Regions from separate parts of the Pseudomonas sp. ASL9 genome, predicted to be linked through region 1. Evidence: riboswitches for the same ligand, from Rfam matches in the RefSeq annotation. Region 1 holds a riboswitch; the other holds the start of a gene.
The links. A riboswitch is a leader RNA that binds a small molecule or an ion and turns the genes downstream of it on or off. The one in region 1 is predicted to bind cobalamin.

Region 1 (7,417 bases):
AGAACTGGCTGAGTTTGCTGACAGCAAGCCATACCGTATGCCGGTTCTTGCCGACAGCATCCTTGAACGCGGCATGTCCCTGATCGGTACCCGTTACCGCGTCGGTGGTACGTCCGAAGCCGGTTTCGATTGCAGCGGATTCATCAACTACCTCTTTCGTGAAGAGGCGGGCATGACCCTGCCACGCTCCACTCGCGACATGATTAACCTGAATGCTCCGCTGATTGCTCGCAATAACCTGAAGCCGGGTGATCTGCTGTTCTTCAGCACCAAAGGTCGCGGTCGTGTCAGCCACGCCGGTATCTACCTGGGCGATGATCAATTCATCCATTCCAGCAGCAAACGCAGCGGAGGTGTTCGGGTCGATAGCCTGGACGACACTTACTGGAAGAAGACCTTCATCGAAGCCAAGCGAGCATTAGCCATGGCTCCGACTACAATCCAGACCCAGCACCAGTAATTACCGGGGCGTGTAAGCAGCCACCGGCTTATTACACGCAGTTCCGCCTCTCGGCAGAGTAAGCCGCATCCAGATCAGGTTGTTGTGTTTATGTCGATTACGGTACGCCTAGGGTTGATTACATTGGCCATTGCGCTGCTCAGCGCGTGTGCCGGGCACGCTCCGCCACCTTCAAAGCCATGGGTTATGCGACCTGCGGCGCCTGTCGTTTCCGACTATTCCTCGCCCGCTGCAGAAGAAGTGTTGTTGCGTGCCTTGGGTTTGGTCGGCACGCCTTACCGCTGGGGCGGCAACACACCTGATTCGGGTTTCGATTGCAGTGGCTTGATAGGCTATGTCTACCGCGACGCGGCGGGCATTGCGCTCCCACGCTCGACCCATGAGTTGATCGTGATGCGGGCGGCGGATGTGAGTCGCGATGCGTTGCAGTCAGGGGATCTGGTGTTCTTCGCTACCGGAGGCGGCTCACAGGTCAGCCACGCTGGTATTTACGTCGGGGAAGGGCGTTTCGTGCATGCGCCGGCGACGGGCGGCACAGTGCGTCTGGACAGTCTGGCCAACGTTTATTGGCAGAAAGTCTACCTCAACGCCAAACGCGTCATCGAGCCAGAGCATTTGGCGCGTAATAACCCCTGATCCGAAGCGATCTCCTCTTGTCAGACTGCTTTTTTAATCTTTTAAAAACAATGTGTTGGCGCTGTTTTTTATGTGTATATCCGGTATTTGGATGTGCTGGAATTACGGTTTCGCTCTTACAGCGAGGAACCTTTTTCAAGCGTCGGAACGCCGAACCGCAAAAAGGTCCCGCCAAAAGGCTTGCCCCTCCATACGGATCCTCGCTTAGGCTCGGATTTCCCTCGCTCCGGCGTTGCTCCGGGGGTCGCCGCAAGGGGCCGTCCCTGGCCCCGTGCGGCTTACTCGGCATCCTTGCCTCGTTACCCCCTGAGCAACGCCTGCGCTCGGCCTCCTGGAAAAGGGGTCTTGCCGTAATTCGATACTCAATTCACACAAAATCCCAAAGGCAGATCAAAATCCTGTGGGAGCAGGCTTGCCTGCGAAGGCGACACACCATCACCGATCACGACACACAAATCGCCACCAAGTTTGCTGCGCGACAGCGCGGCGTCGAAGGCGGCCCGGTTACTGTGACTTCGCCGCCGTCACCCGCCAGATTTTGTTGCCGACATCGTCGGCCACCAACACCCCGCCATGCTGATCACTGACCACGCCTACCGGACGGCCCTGGGCTTTTTCGTCTGCGGTGAGAAAGCCGGTCAGCAGGTCCACAGGTGTGCCGCTGGGTTTGCCATTGGCGAACGGTATGAATATCACCTTGTAGCCACTGTGGGGTTTGCGGTTCCACGAGCCGTGTTGGCTGACGAACAGGCCATGGGTAAACGGTGCCGGCAGCGATTTTCCATGGGCGAAGGCCATACCCAGCGACGCAGTGTGGGGTCCGACTGCGTAATCCGGCGCGATGGCCTTGGCCACCAAGGCCGGGTTCTGTGGAGAGGCGCGCACATCCACATGCTGGCCGTAGTAGCTGAACGGCCAGCCATAAAAAGCGCCATCCTTCACTGAGGTCACGTAGTCGGGCACCAGATCGCTGCCGATTTCGTCGCGCTCATTGACGGCGGTCCACAGCTTGCCCGTCTGCGGTTCCCAATCCATGCCAACGGGGTTGCGCAGGCCGGAGGCAAAAATTCGGTGCGCGCCCGTCGCGGCATCGACCTCCCAGATCGCGGCACGACCGACTTCCTTGTCCAGGCCGTTCTCACCGACATTGCTGTTGGAGCCAACGGTGACGTACAGCCTTTTACCGTCCTTGCTGGCGATGACGTTCTTGGTCCAGTGGTGATTGATCGCCCCGGCGGGCAGATTCGTCACTACGCTCGGCTTGTCGGTAATCGAGGTTTGCCCGTTTACATAGTGGAAACGCAGCAATTGATCGGTATCAGCGACATATAAATCGTTGCCGACCAAGGCCATACCGAAGGGTGAATTGAGGTTTTCCAGGAATACGGTGCGGGTTTCAGCGACGCCGTCATGGTTTTTGGCGCGCAACAGTGTGATCCGGTTGGCCGACGCTACACTCGCGCCCGCACGGCCCATGACCTTTTTCATGATCCAGCCACGAATGCCCTTTGCGTCATCGGGCTTGGTGGGTGAATTGGTTTCAGCGACCAGTACATCGCCATTAGGCAGTACGTACAACCAGCGTGGGTGATTCAGGTCTTCGGCAAAAGCGGATACCTGGGTGCCTGGCGCCGCGATAGGTTTTGCACCCTGTGCCCAGCCCATGGCAGGGGCGATGTTCACGGTAGGCATCAGGGTCTTGTTCGGCTCCGGCAGCGTCGGTGCCGGGCCGGTGCCGTCTGCCACTTGCAGGGTGGCCATCTCGCCGCAAGCCGCAAGGCCGGCCGCCAGTACAAGCAGCACTGCCAGCTGAGGTCGGAGTGTGAACATGGTGATCTCCATGAAAAACAAAGGGTGCATACCAAGAGATAGAGAAGGTTGAGCCGTTGAGGTTCAACCTTATCTATGGGCACGTTGATAGTTAGCGAGCTTAGTAGATCGCGCGAAAGAGACTCGTATTCAATGTCAGTCCACCGGCGAGGCGCGCTCAGGTAACAGCAGCTTGTCGCCTGGTACGGCATTATTACGTGAAAGCAAACGGCACTTCGATTGACGCTATACCCCCAACCCTCTACCCTTCGCGACGTGTTTCAGGTGCTCTGCAATCGATGATTGGCGGAGTGAAACAGGGAAGCCGGTGAGGGCGCGTCTAGCGACCGATTCCGGCGCTGCCCCCGCAACGGTAAATGAGTCAACGCTGCACATTCAGTCACTGCGTCTTAAATGATGTGGGAAGGCGTGCAGTAGGGCAACGCCCGCTCATGAGTCCGGAGACCGGCCTGATCCATTCAACAGCATCACGGCGGGCGATGCTCTGCGCACGGTTTTTTCTGGCCGTGCTGGCAGTCAATTCTTGTGCCTTCCGTTTGCTTTCGCGTGCCTTGCTCAAACGGAGAGCTGAGATGAACGAATCCCCCGAACGTGACGAACGCCATCTGGCGCGCATGCTGCGTAAAAAAGCCGTGATGGACGAGCGCATTGCCAGCTCGCCGAATGAATGCGGGCTGTTGCTGGTACTGACGGGTAATGGCAAAGGCAAAAGCAGTTCTGCGTTTGGCATGCTCGCCCGCGCCATGGGCCACGGTATGCAGTGTGGCGTCGTGCAGTTCATTAAAGGTCGCAACAGCACGGGCGAAGAGCTGTTCTTCCGTCGCTTCCCTGAGCAGGTGCGTTATCACGTCATGGGCGAAGGCTTTACTTGGGAAACCCAGGACCGCCAGCGCGATATCGCCGCCGCCGAAGCTGCGTGGGAAGTCTCCCGGGAAATGCTGCGCGACCCGAGCATCGGCCTGATCGTGCTCGATGAACTGAACATCGCCCTCAAACACGGCTATCTGGATCTGGAGCAGGTGCTCAGTGATCTGCAAAGCCGTCCACCGATGCAGCATGTGTTGGTGACCGGCCGTGGCGCCAAACCTGAATTGATCGACCTGGCGGACACAGTCTCCGAGATCGCCGTGGTCAAGCATGCCTTCCAGGCGGGTATTCGCGCGCAGAAAGGCATCGAACTATGAGTAGCCCTTCATGAGAGCGCCGCGTCACTGCCCGGCGGTGTTGATCGCCGCGCCAGCGTCTGGCCAAGGCAAGACCACCGTGACTGCCGCACTGGCCCGACTGCACCGCAATCAAGGGCGCAAGGTTCGGGTGTTCAAATGTGGCCCGGACTTTCTCGACCCGATGATTCTCGAGCGTGCCAGTGGCGCACCGGTCTATCAGTTGGACTTGTGGATGGTCGGCGCTGACGAAAGCCGCCGTCTGTTGTGGGAAGCCGCCGGTGAGGCCGATCTGATTCTGATTGAAGGAGTCATGGGTTTGTTCGACGGTACGCCGTCCAGCGCAGACCTGGCGCGCCACTTCGGCGTACCGGTGCTGGGCGTGATCGACGGCACCGCGATGGCCCAGACGTTCGGTGCGTTGGCCTTGGGCCTGGCGCGTTATCAGCCGGACCTGCCGTTTGCCGGGGTATTGGCCAATCGCGTCGGCACCGTGCGCCACGCGCAATTGCTCGAAGGCAGCCTGACTGAGGGCTTGCGCTGGTACGGCGCGTTGTCGCGAGAAACCGGGATCGAATTGCCCAGCCGTCATTTGGGGCTGGTCCAGGCCAGCGAACTGAATGATCTGGACGCACGGCTCGATGCGGCCGCTACGGCCTTGGCCAGTACCTGCGAGGTGTCCTTGCCGCCAGCGGTCGAGTTCGCCGCGCCCGACATCGTCACCGCTGAACCCTTGCTTGAGGGTGTACGCATTGCCGTCGCTCGGGACGAGGCGTTTGCCTTTACCTACGGTGCCAGCCTCGACCTGTTACGAGCCATGGGCGCTGAATTGTCGTTCTTCTCACCGATCCACGACGCGCTCATTCCCGATGCTGACAGCCTTTATCTGCCGGGCGGTTACCCCGAATTGCACCACGTCGCGCTGGGTCAAAACCTGCCGATGCTGGCCGCCATTCGCGCCCATCACGCCGCAGGTAAACCACTGCTGGCTGAGTGCGGCGGCATGCTTTACCTGCTGGATGCCTTGACCGATGTTGACGGTCAGCGTGCGGAGCTGGTGGGGTTGCTGGCGGGCGAAGCGGTGATGCAAAAGCGCTTGGCCGCGCTGGCCTTGCAAGCGGTCGAACTGCCGGAAGGCTTGCTGCGGGGGCACACCTACCACCACTCACTGACCAGCACTGAGTTGCAGCCCATCGCTCGCGGCCTGAGCCCCAACGGTGGGCGCGGTGCCGAGGCGGTCTATCGTGACGGGCGCATGACGGCGTCTTACGTACACTTCTATTTCCCTTCTAACCCTCAAGCGGTTGCGGCGCTTTTCAAACCATGAATGATCTGGCTTTCAGCCCCGACGAACGTGCGGCAGTGTATCGAGCGATTGCCGAGCGTCGCGATATGCGCCACTTCATCGGAGGCAGCGTGGCTCCGGAACTGCTGGCGCGATTGCTGGAGGCCGCGCATCAAGCGCCCAGCGTGGGATTGATGCAGCCATGGCGCTTTATTCGCATCAGCGACCGGTCGCTGCGGGAGAGCATCAAGGCGCAGGTCGAGGCAGAGCGGATTCTTACCGCAGAAGCCTTGGGTGAGCGCTCCAACGATTTCATGAAGCTCAAAGTCGAAGGCATTAACGATTGCGCGGAAGTGCTGGTCGCGGCGCTGATGGATGATCGCGAGCGGCATATTTTTGGCCGCCGCACCTTGCCGGAAATGGACATGGCATCCTTGTCCTGCGCGATTCAAAATTTGTGGCTGGCGGCCCGTGCCGAAGGGCTGGGCATGGGCTGGGTTTCGTTGTTCGAACCGCAAGCGTTGGCTGACCTGTTGGGCATGCCGGAGGGGTCCAAACCGCTGGCGATTCTGTGCCTGGGACCGGTGGCTGAGTTTTACCCGGCACCGATGCTGGTGCTTGAGGGATGGGCGCAGGCGCGTCCGCTGAGTGAATTGCTGTATGAAAATCAGTGGGGAGTGAGTCCATGAGCGTGGCGTTATTGAGCGTCGCCGGGGTCGCGCTGGATGCGCTGCTGGGCGAGCCAAAACGGGCGCACCCGCTGGTGGCGTTTGGGCGCTTTGCCGATCGGATCGAGCAGCGTTTCAATTCGGCTGGGCGTGGCTGGCGCAGTCATGGCGTCACTGCCTGGTTCATCGCAGTCATCCCGTTGACACTGTTGGCGACGCTGTTCAGTTGGCTGCCTTATATAGGTTGGGTAGTGGACGTTCTGGCGCTGTACTGCGCGCTGGGTCTGCGCAGCCTGGGGGAGCATGTCGAGCCGGTGGCGCAAGCCTTGCGCAGCGATGATCTGGACGAAGCGCGACGCCGGGTCAGTTATCTGGTCAGCCGGCAGACCGCGGAGCTGGACTCAACCGAAGTCGCCCGCGCGGCCACCGAGTCAGTCCTGGAAAACGGCAGCGATGCAGTGTTCGCCGCCTTGTTCTGGTTTGTTGTCGCTGGCGTGCCGGGGGTGGTGTTGTATCGTTTGAGCAATACCCTGGATGCCATGTGGGGGTATCGTAATGAACGTTTCGAACGGTTTGGCTGGGCTGCGGCAAAGATCGACGATGTGTTGAATTACATTCCGGCACGGCTGGTGGCGTTGACCTACGCGCTGCTGGGAAAAACCCGATTGGCGCTGCGCTGCTGGCGCTCTCAGGCACCCGGCTGGGACAGCCCGAATGCCGGTCCAGTGATGGCGGCTGGCGCGGGCGCGCTAGGCGTGGAGTTGGGCGGGGCGGCGATCTATCACGGTGAAGTACACCTGCGTCCGCAATTGGGCGAAGGCGTGCCTGCTGATGCTCAGTCGATTGATCGCGGCTGGCAATTGGTTCAGCGCGGGGTGTGGTTGTGGTTGCTGGTTCTGTGCTTGGGGACTGAATTTTATGCTTGAGCACGGCGGTCGCTTGCGCGGTGCGGCATTGCACTACGGCATTGCTGAGGCCGATTGGCTGGACCTGTCCAGTGGTATCGCGCCTTGGCCCTGGCCGATCCCGGAAATTCCGGCGCGGGCCTGGGCGCGTTTGCCGGAAACCGACGACGGTCTGGAGCGGGCGGCCTGTGCTTACTATGGTGCATCCCGCGTGCTACCGGTCCCTGGTTCGCAAGCTGCGATTCAGGCGTTGCCGCGTTTGCGTCGCTCGGGCAAGGTCGGTGTGCTATCGCCGTGTTATGCCGAACATGCCGAAGCTTGGCGTGCCAATGGCTTTCGCGTGCGCGAAGTGTTCGAGCACGAAGTAGATTTTTTCATCGACAGTCTCGACGTGCTGGTGGTGGTCAATCCGAACAACCCCACCGGGCTTAGCATCGCCCCTGAGCGCTTGCTGGAATGGCACGCGCACC
Region 2 (7,417 bases), 1.4 Mb from region 1:
CGCGATGGACCACGGCAATCGGGCAGTCGGCGCCGTAGTGCGGGGTCAGTTCAGCAACAATTTTCGGCAGGTTCTTGACCCCTAGATGAATCGCCATGGTCGCCCGATGCTGCGCCAGGCTGGTCAGCTCCTCGCCAACGGGCATCGAGGTTTTATCGGCGTAGCGGGTCAGGATCACGCTCTGGGAGATATCCGGCAGCGTCAGTTCGGTGCCCAACAGTGCGGCGCAGGCAGCGGTCGCGGTGACGCCAGGGATGATTTCGAAGGGAATATCCAGTTCACGCAGGTAACGAATCTGCTCGCCAATGGCGCCATACAAACTGGGATCGCCCGAGTGCACTCGGGCGACATCCTGGCCTTGTTCATGAGCGGATTTCATCACGGCGATGATCTGTTCCAGGTGCAGTTCGGCGCTATTGACCACGTGTTCGGCCTGGTGGCCTTCAAGGACGGCGGTCGGTACCAGCGAGCCGGCGTAGATAATCACCGGGCAACTGCGGATCAGGCGCTGGCCTTTGACCGTGATCAGCTCCGGGTCGCCGGGGCCTGCACCGATAAAAAAGACGGTCATGGGTTCTCCAGAATCTAGCCATGGGCTGTTGAAGGGGAGTGAAAGCAGATGGATTATCGACGATTAGGTACGTCGCCGGCCAAGGCAAACGTCGCGTGTGAGTTTTTCTGGCGGGTAATGAGTAATTCGCTGTGGCGTCCGCCAAGGCGTTGCGACAGCGCTAATGCGCAGCTTTCGGCCACGCCGTAGCACCCTGTATGGGCGAATGCGATGGCCGAACGGTAACTGAGTTGCGCGTCGAACCCCGCCAACTCTGCCGCACTGAAAAATACCAGTGGCAGACTCAGGCGCTCGGCCAGCGCCAGCAAGCCTGGTTCAGAACGTTTTTGATCAATGGAGGCGAGGGCAGTGATGGCTTCAATTGCCAGACCCTGTGCCTGCAAAGCCTGTTCAATCAATTCAAGCAACAGGCTAGCAGGGCAGCCGCGCTGGCAGCCGAGGCCGACCACCAGGGTCGGCACAGAGTGTTGCTGGGTCATGTGCGGTGATTGACGTGCGGGGTGTTGATTTCATGATTGTTGCGACGGAACAGCCATGCGCTGATCAGGCCCAACGCGACCCAGAACAGCGCATTGGTCAACAGCGAGGCGATCTTGAACTGAGCTGCCAAGGCTTCAGGGGCGAGGCTCGCATGCACGTCGGGTTGCGGCGCGCCAATAAGATGCGGCACCAGCAGAGTCGCCACCCCCAGCACCTTGAGTAACCAGTGCTTGCCAAACACGATCAGCGCCAGGGCAACAGCGGTAGACGCGGCAGTGCCCACCCACCAGATTTGTCGCTGAACCAGATCAGCTGCCGCGGTACCTGGCAGCTCAGGCGGCAGGCCCAAAGTTGGCGCCAGAACGAACACGGCAAAACCGGCCAGCCCCCACAGTACGCCCTGAGACGTACGGCCCGGCGCACGCAGGGTATAAAGCCCCGCCAGCATCAATGCAAAACCGACCGCGACCACCAGATTGCCGCCGGTGGTGGACACGACACGCTGCCAGCCATCCTGTGGCTCCCAAGCCTCGGCGTCGTGAACGTGCCCAGCGCCTTCAGCATGCTCATGGACGTGTTCTGTCGGCGCCTTTTCATAAGTCTCCGCGTGCAGAATCAACGGTGCGACCCAGAAGCTTTGCAGCAGCGTCAATAACAGTGCAGCTAGCAGACCTGTGAACCCGGCCGTTTGAGCGATACGCTTGAACATGCTGGCAGGTCTCAATGGCAAGGGAAGGCAGAGCTGTGACGGGTGTCGTGCGCAGCGTTGTGGACCGCATCGATATGCGAGAAGCCGGCGAAGTAGACCAGAAATGCACCCAGCAAGAGGGCGCTGACAGCAGCCGTCAGGCGTCGAGTTTGAATGGAAGTGGTGGTAGCTGAGTGGTTGATGGTGCTGATCGACATGACGCTTCCCTAATGATCCGGGCAAGTAGGCAAGCGCATGGAAACCCTATTGACAGACGTCAGTAGAGGTTCAACAGCGCCCGCCCACCGCGGGTTGTTATGTGATTTGTCGGGCCGGTCTCCGGGCTTGCGAAGGGTCTGTATGCAACCTGACCATCAAGAATCGCCTTCCCATGCCGGACTGCCGGCACAGTGGATATGACTCTTCACTCGCTTACCGTTGCGGGGGCAGCGCCGGACTTGCTTATGCACATTGGCATGAAGCGCACCGGTTTCCCGTTTCACCCTGTGAAGGGCACCCGAAACAAGGGGCTAGGAAAACATGGGCCAGCACGGGAGTCAACCGAGTACCTCTGCGGCCGAGTTGGTTATTGACCTGTCTGCGGTCACTGCGTAGCCTTGCTCGCTCGAGGTGCTCCGGTATTGCACGGAGCTAAGAAGGGAACGCGGTTCAAGCCGCGGCTGCCCCCGCAACTGTATACGGTCATGTTCATTGCACTGCCACTGCACGCGTGTGGGAAGGCGCAATGAACGCGTGTCGGACGCTTTTCAGGCCATCGACACGCCGCCGTCAGCCAGGAGACCTGCCTCGACACGAGATTCTCACTACAACCGGGCGGGGTGATCCGGTGGCGAATTGATCCGCGTGCGTGCGCTGCGTGGATATCGTCCTGCTTGCCCGCCGCTTTGCCAAAGGGCATCCGATGAAATCACTGGCCAAACTTCCCGTCACTATCGTTACCGGCTTCCTCGGCTCGGGCAAAACCACGTTGCTGCGGCACATGCTCGATAACGCCGAAGGTCGGCGCATCGCAGTGATCGTCAACGAATTCGGCGAGCTGGGCATCGACGGCGACATCCTCAAGCAATGCACCATCGGCTGCACCGAAGAAGAAGCCAACGGTCGTGTCTACGAACTGGCCAACGGTTGCCTGTGCTGCACGGTTCAGGAAGAGTTCTTTCCGGTCATGCGCGAATTGGTTGCCCGTCGCGGCGACCTGGATCACATTCTGATCGAAACCTCCGGTCTGGCGTTGCCAAAACCGCTGGTACAAGCCTTTCAGTGGCCAGAAATCCGTAACGCCTGCACGGTCGATGCGGTGATTACAGTGGTAGACAGCCCAGCCGTGTTGGCAGGCACCTTCGCTGCGTTCCCGGATCAGGTCGATGCCCAGCGCAAACTCGACCCAAATCTTGACCATGAATCGCCACTGCATGAGTTGTTTGCCGATCAACTGGCGAGCGCGGACCTGGTCATCCTTAATAAAGCCGACATGCTCGACGCGGCTGGCCTGGCGGCGGTTCGCGCGGAGGTGTCGGAAGAGTTGCCGCCTGCGGTCAAAGTGATCGAGGCCAGCAGTGGTCGTCTGCCCATCAACGTATTGTTGGGGCTGCGTGCCGAGTCCGAGGTGCATATCGATAGTCGCCGCACCCACCATGACCATCACGAAGGCGATGACCATGACGACCATGATCATGATGCGTTCGATTCGATCTCGATCAAATTGCCCCAGGCTGACGAAAGCCTGTTGCTCGACGCCCTGACGCAGTTGGTGGTGCAGCACGGCATTTTGCGGGTCAAGGGTTTCGCGGCGATTCCGGGCAAGCCGATGCGCTTGCTGATTCAAGGCGTAGGGACGCGGTTCGACAAGCATTTCGATCGCGCTTGGCGTGCCGATGAAGAGCGCGCAACCCATCTGGTGTTGATCGGTCAGGAACTCGACGCCAGCCTGCTCGAAGCCCAACTGCACGCAGCGGTTGCCGGCTGACCTATGCATTTACTGAGAACCCAGCCCGGCGGTTTTGTACCCGACGACAGCATCGCTGATTTGGGGCAAACCCCAGCCGAGCTGGTGATCCTCTGTAGCGGCGATTCGCATCTGGCGTTGCTGGCCGAGGCGGCGCAACAGTTGCCTGAGGATTACCCGAGCCTGCGTCTGGCCAACCCGATGCAAGTGCAAAATCACGCATCAGTGGACATGTACGTCGATCAAGTACTGCGGCATGCCAAGGTGATCTTGATTTCCCTGCATGGCGGCATTGGGTATTGGCGCTATGGCGTCGAGCGTCTGGTGGAACTGGCTGGGCGGGGTGTGCAGTTGATTCTGGTGCCGGGCGATGATCGTCCGGACCCAGAGTTAAGCGGGCTGAGCACCGTTGCGGCCGAAGAGGGCGAGCGGCTTTGGCATTTCCTTCGCCAGGGCGGCATGCACAATGCCCTCGAGTTATATCGCTGTTTGGCAAACTGTTGGCTGGGCCGCGATTATCCTTGGACGGAGCCTCAAGCCTTGCCGCGCACGGCGATCTACCACCCGCATAAAGCCAATGCCGAACTGACGGACTGGCAGGCCGATTGGCACGCTGCTCAGCCGGTTGTGGCATTACTGTTTTATCGATCTCACCTGCAAGCGGCCAACACCGGTTTTGTCGACGTGTTCTGCGCTCGCTTGCAGGCTCAGGGTTTGAATCCTTTACCCATCGCCGTCGCCAGCCTGAAAGAGCCAGGCTGCCTGGCCGTGGTGGAGGACCTGCTTGATGAAGTCGGTGCCGAGCTTATCCTGAATACCACCGGCTTTGCTCAATCCAGTCCGGAAGCACCCCATGTGCGACCGTTTCGGCGCAATGTCCCGGTGATTCAGGCCATCTGCGCCCAGGACAATGAGCCAGCATGGTCCGCCAGCGAACAAGGTCTGGGCCCGCGAGACTTGGCGATGCACATTGCATTGCCGGAACTGGACGGGCGGATTATCAGCCGGCCGATCAGCTTCAAGGATCTGGCCTGGCACAGCGAGCGCAGTCAGTCCGATGTGGTGTGTTATCGCGCCCAGCCTGAGCGTATGGATTTTGTTGCCGAGCTGGCGCGACGCTGGATCGACCTCGCACGCCTGCCCAATCAACACAAACGCGTCGCGCTGATTCTGGCCAATTACCCTACCCGCGACGGTCGGATCGGTAACGGCGTCGGGCTGGACACGCCGGCCGCCGCGTTGAATATTTTGCGGGCGTTACACGCCGAGGGTTATCCGCTGGCGCCGTTGCCTGAAAGCGGCACTGCCTTGATCCACGCGTTGCTTGGCGGTGTCACTAACGATCTGGACAGCATCGATCTGCGCCCGTGTCAGCAGAGCATGGGGCTGGATGAGTACCAGGCGGCGTTCGATGACTTGCCTGCGGCTAATCGCGAGGCAGTGACTGCCCGCTGGGGTGCGCCGCAGGGCGACCCGATGTTTCGTTCTGGAAGGATGATGGTCGCGGGGCTGCGTTTTGGCCTGACGTTCATTGGCATTCAACCGGCGCGGGGTTATCAAGTGGACGCCAGTGCGGTCTATCACGACCCGGATCTGGCGCCGCCCCATGGTTATCTGGCGTTCTACTTCTGGTTGCGCAAAGCCTATGGCGCCCATGCGGTGGTGCATGTGGGCAAGCACGGCAATCTTGAATGGTTGCCGGGGAAAGGTGTCGGCCTGTCGCAAAATTGCTGGCCGGACGCAGTATTGGGTGCGATGCCGAACATCTATCCGTTCATCGTCAACGACCCCGGTGAGGGCGCCCAAGCCAAGCGCCGTACCCAGGCAGTGATCATCGATCACTTGATGCCGCCGCTGACCCGCGCCGAAACCTACGGCCCGCTACGTGACCTGGAAGTGCTCGCCGATGAGTATTACGAAGCACAGTTGCTCGATCCGCGTCGTGCGGGCGAACTGCAACGAGACATTCTCAAGCTGGTGCGTGAAACCCGAATCGATCGTGAACTGCAACTGGACGAACAGCTCAACGCTGAGGCGGATGCCGCCCTCTGGTTGCCGCGTCTGGACACCTATCTGTGTGATCTGAAAGAGTCACAGATCCGCGATGGCCTGCATATATTCGGCGAATCGCCCAGTGGACGTCTGCGCATTGACACGTTGCTCGCTTTGCTGCGAATTCCTCGCGGCGATGGCCGTGGTGCGCAATCGAGCTTGTTGCGTGCCCTGAGCAAATCCTTCGAGCTGAGTTTCGATCCGCTCGATTGCGTGTTATCAGAGCCCTGGGGTGGGCCTCGCCCAGCGCAACTGTTGAACATCAGCGCCGAACCCTGGCGCACCGCGGGTGATACGCGTGAGCGGCTGGAGTTGTTCGCGGCGTGGTTGATTGAGCAGGTTCTGGCATTAACGCCAGTCGCTGATCTGACTAAAAACAATGAGTTAGCGCTTATCCTTGATTGTTTAGGTGAGGTTGTTGCGCCACGTCTGGATGCCTGCGGTCCTGCGGAAATGCAGGGTTTGCTTGACGCCTTGAGCGGTCGATTCGTCCCGGCAGGGCCCAGCGGTGCACCCAGTCGGGGGCGCCTGGATGTACTGCCTACCGGGCGTAATTTCTTCTCCGTAGACGTACGTAATCTGCCCACCACCACCGCATGGCGCATCGGCTTTCAATCGGCGAACCTGCTGCTGGAGCGACACTTGCAGGATCATGGCGATCACCTGCGCCAGCTGGGTCTGTCCGTCTGGGGCACGGCGACCATGCGCACTGGCGGTGATGATATCGCCCAGGCCATGGCCCTGATGGGTGTGCGTCCGGTCTGGGCCACAGGTAGCCAGCGGGTCGACGACTTTGAAATCCTGCCCCTGAGCCTGCTCGACCGGCCTCGGGTGGACGTAACATTGCGCGTCTCGGGGTTTTTCCGCGATGCGTTCGCCAACCTGATTCGGCTGTTCGATGCCGCCGTTCAAGCGGTCGCCGCTCTTGACGAACCGGATGACCTTAATCCACTGGCGGCCAAGGTGCGCGAAGAGCGCCAGCAGTTTGAATGTAACGGTTTGAGTGCCGACGATGCCGCACGACAAGCCGGTTGGCGGATTTTCGGCGCCAAGCCGGGTGCTTATGGGGCGGGCGTGCAAGGTGCTATTGACGGGCGCTTGTGGCAAAGCCGCGAAGACCTTGCCGAGGTCTACCTGAACTGGGGCGGTTATGCGTACGGCGGCGCTGATGAAGGCACGCCGGCGCGCGACCGTTTTGCTCAGCGCCTGACCCAGGTACAAGCAGTGCTACAGAACCAGGACAATCGGGAGCATGACCTGCTCGATTCCAACGATTATTACCAGTTTCAGGGCGGCATGCTCGCGGCCGTGGAAAGCCTCAGCGGGCAGAAAGCCGCAAGCTACCATGGCGATCACAGTCAGCCTGACTTGCCGAAAATTCGTACCCTCAAAGAAGAGTTGAACCGGGTGGTACGTGCGCGTGCGGCCAACCCAAAGTGGATTGAAGGGGTCAAGCGCCACGGCTACAAAGGCGCGTTCGAAATGGCCGCGACGGTGGACTTTTTATTTGCTTTCGACGCCACCACGCATTTGATTGATGATCACCAATACGTATTGCTGGCCGATGCCTATCTGTTGGACCCCTCGACTCGCGAATTCATCGAGCAGCACAATCCCGATGCGCTGCGCGATATCACCGAACGCATGCTCGAAGCCCAGC

Region 2: it holds a riboswitch for cobalamin, as region 1 does, so the genes downstream of both, cobW (cobalamin biosynthesis protein CobW) here and cobO (cob(I)yrinic acid a,c-diamide adenosyltransferase) in region 1, are expected to answer to the same signal.

What each region holds. Positions count from the first base shown of each region.
Region 1 covers NZ_CM155277.1:1,565,918-1,573,334, reverse strand. Annotated here, with positions in the region: gene AC1ME2_RS07340 (C40 family peptidase) at 1-460, shown strand, start outside; gene AC1ME2_RS07335 (C40 family peptidase) at 551-1,096, shown strand; gene AC1ME2_RS07330 (PQQ-dependent sugar dehydrogenase) at 1,601-2,926, opposite strand; cobalamin riboswitch at 3,172-3,393, shown strand; gene cobO (cob(I)yrinic acid a,c-diamide adenosyltransferase) at 3,499-4,110, shown strand; gene AC1ME2_RS07320 (cobyrinic acid a,c-diamide synthase CobB) at 4,121-5,416, shown strand; gene bluB (5,6-dimethylbenzimidazole synthase) at 5,413-6,063, shown strand; gene cbiB (adenosylcobinamide-phosphate synthase CbiB) at 6,060-6,968, shown strand; gene cobD (threonine-phosphate decarboxylase CobD) at 6,961-7,417, shown strand, end outside.
Region 2 covers NZ_CM155277.1:149,908-157,324, reverse strand. Annotated here, with positions in the region: gene cobM (precorrin-4 C(11)-methyltransferase) at 1-571, opposite strand, end outside; gene AC1ME2_RS00700 (cobalamin biosynthesis protein) at 625-1,050, opposite strand; gene AC1ME2_RS00695 (CbtA family protein) at 1,047-1,760, opposite strand; gene AC1ME2_RS00690 (CbtB domain-containing protein) at 1,772-1,957, opposite strand; cobalamin riboswitch at 2,053-2,275, opposite strand; cobalamin riboswitch at 2,352-2,563, shown strand; gene cobW (cobalamin biosynthesis protein CobW) at 2,662-3,726, shown strand; gene cobN (cobaltochelatase subunit CobN) at 3,730-7,417, shown strand, end outside.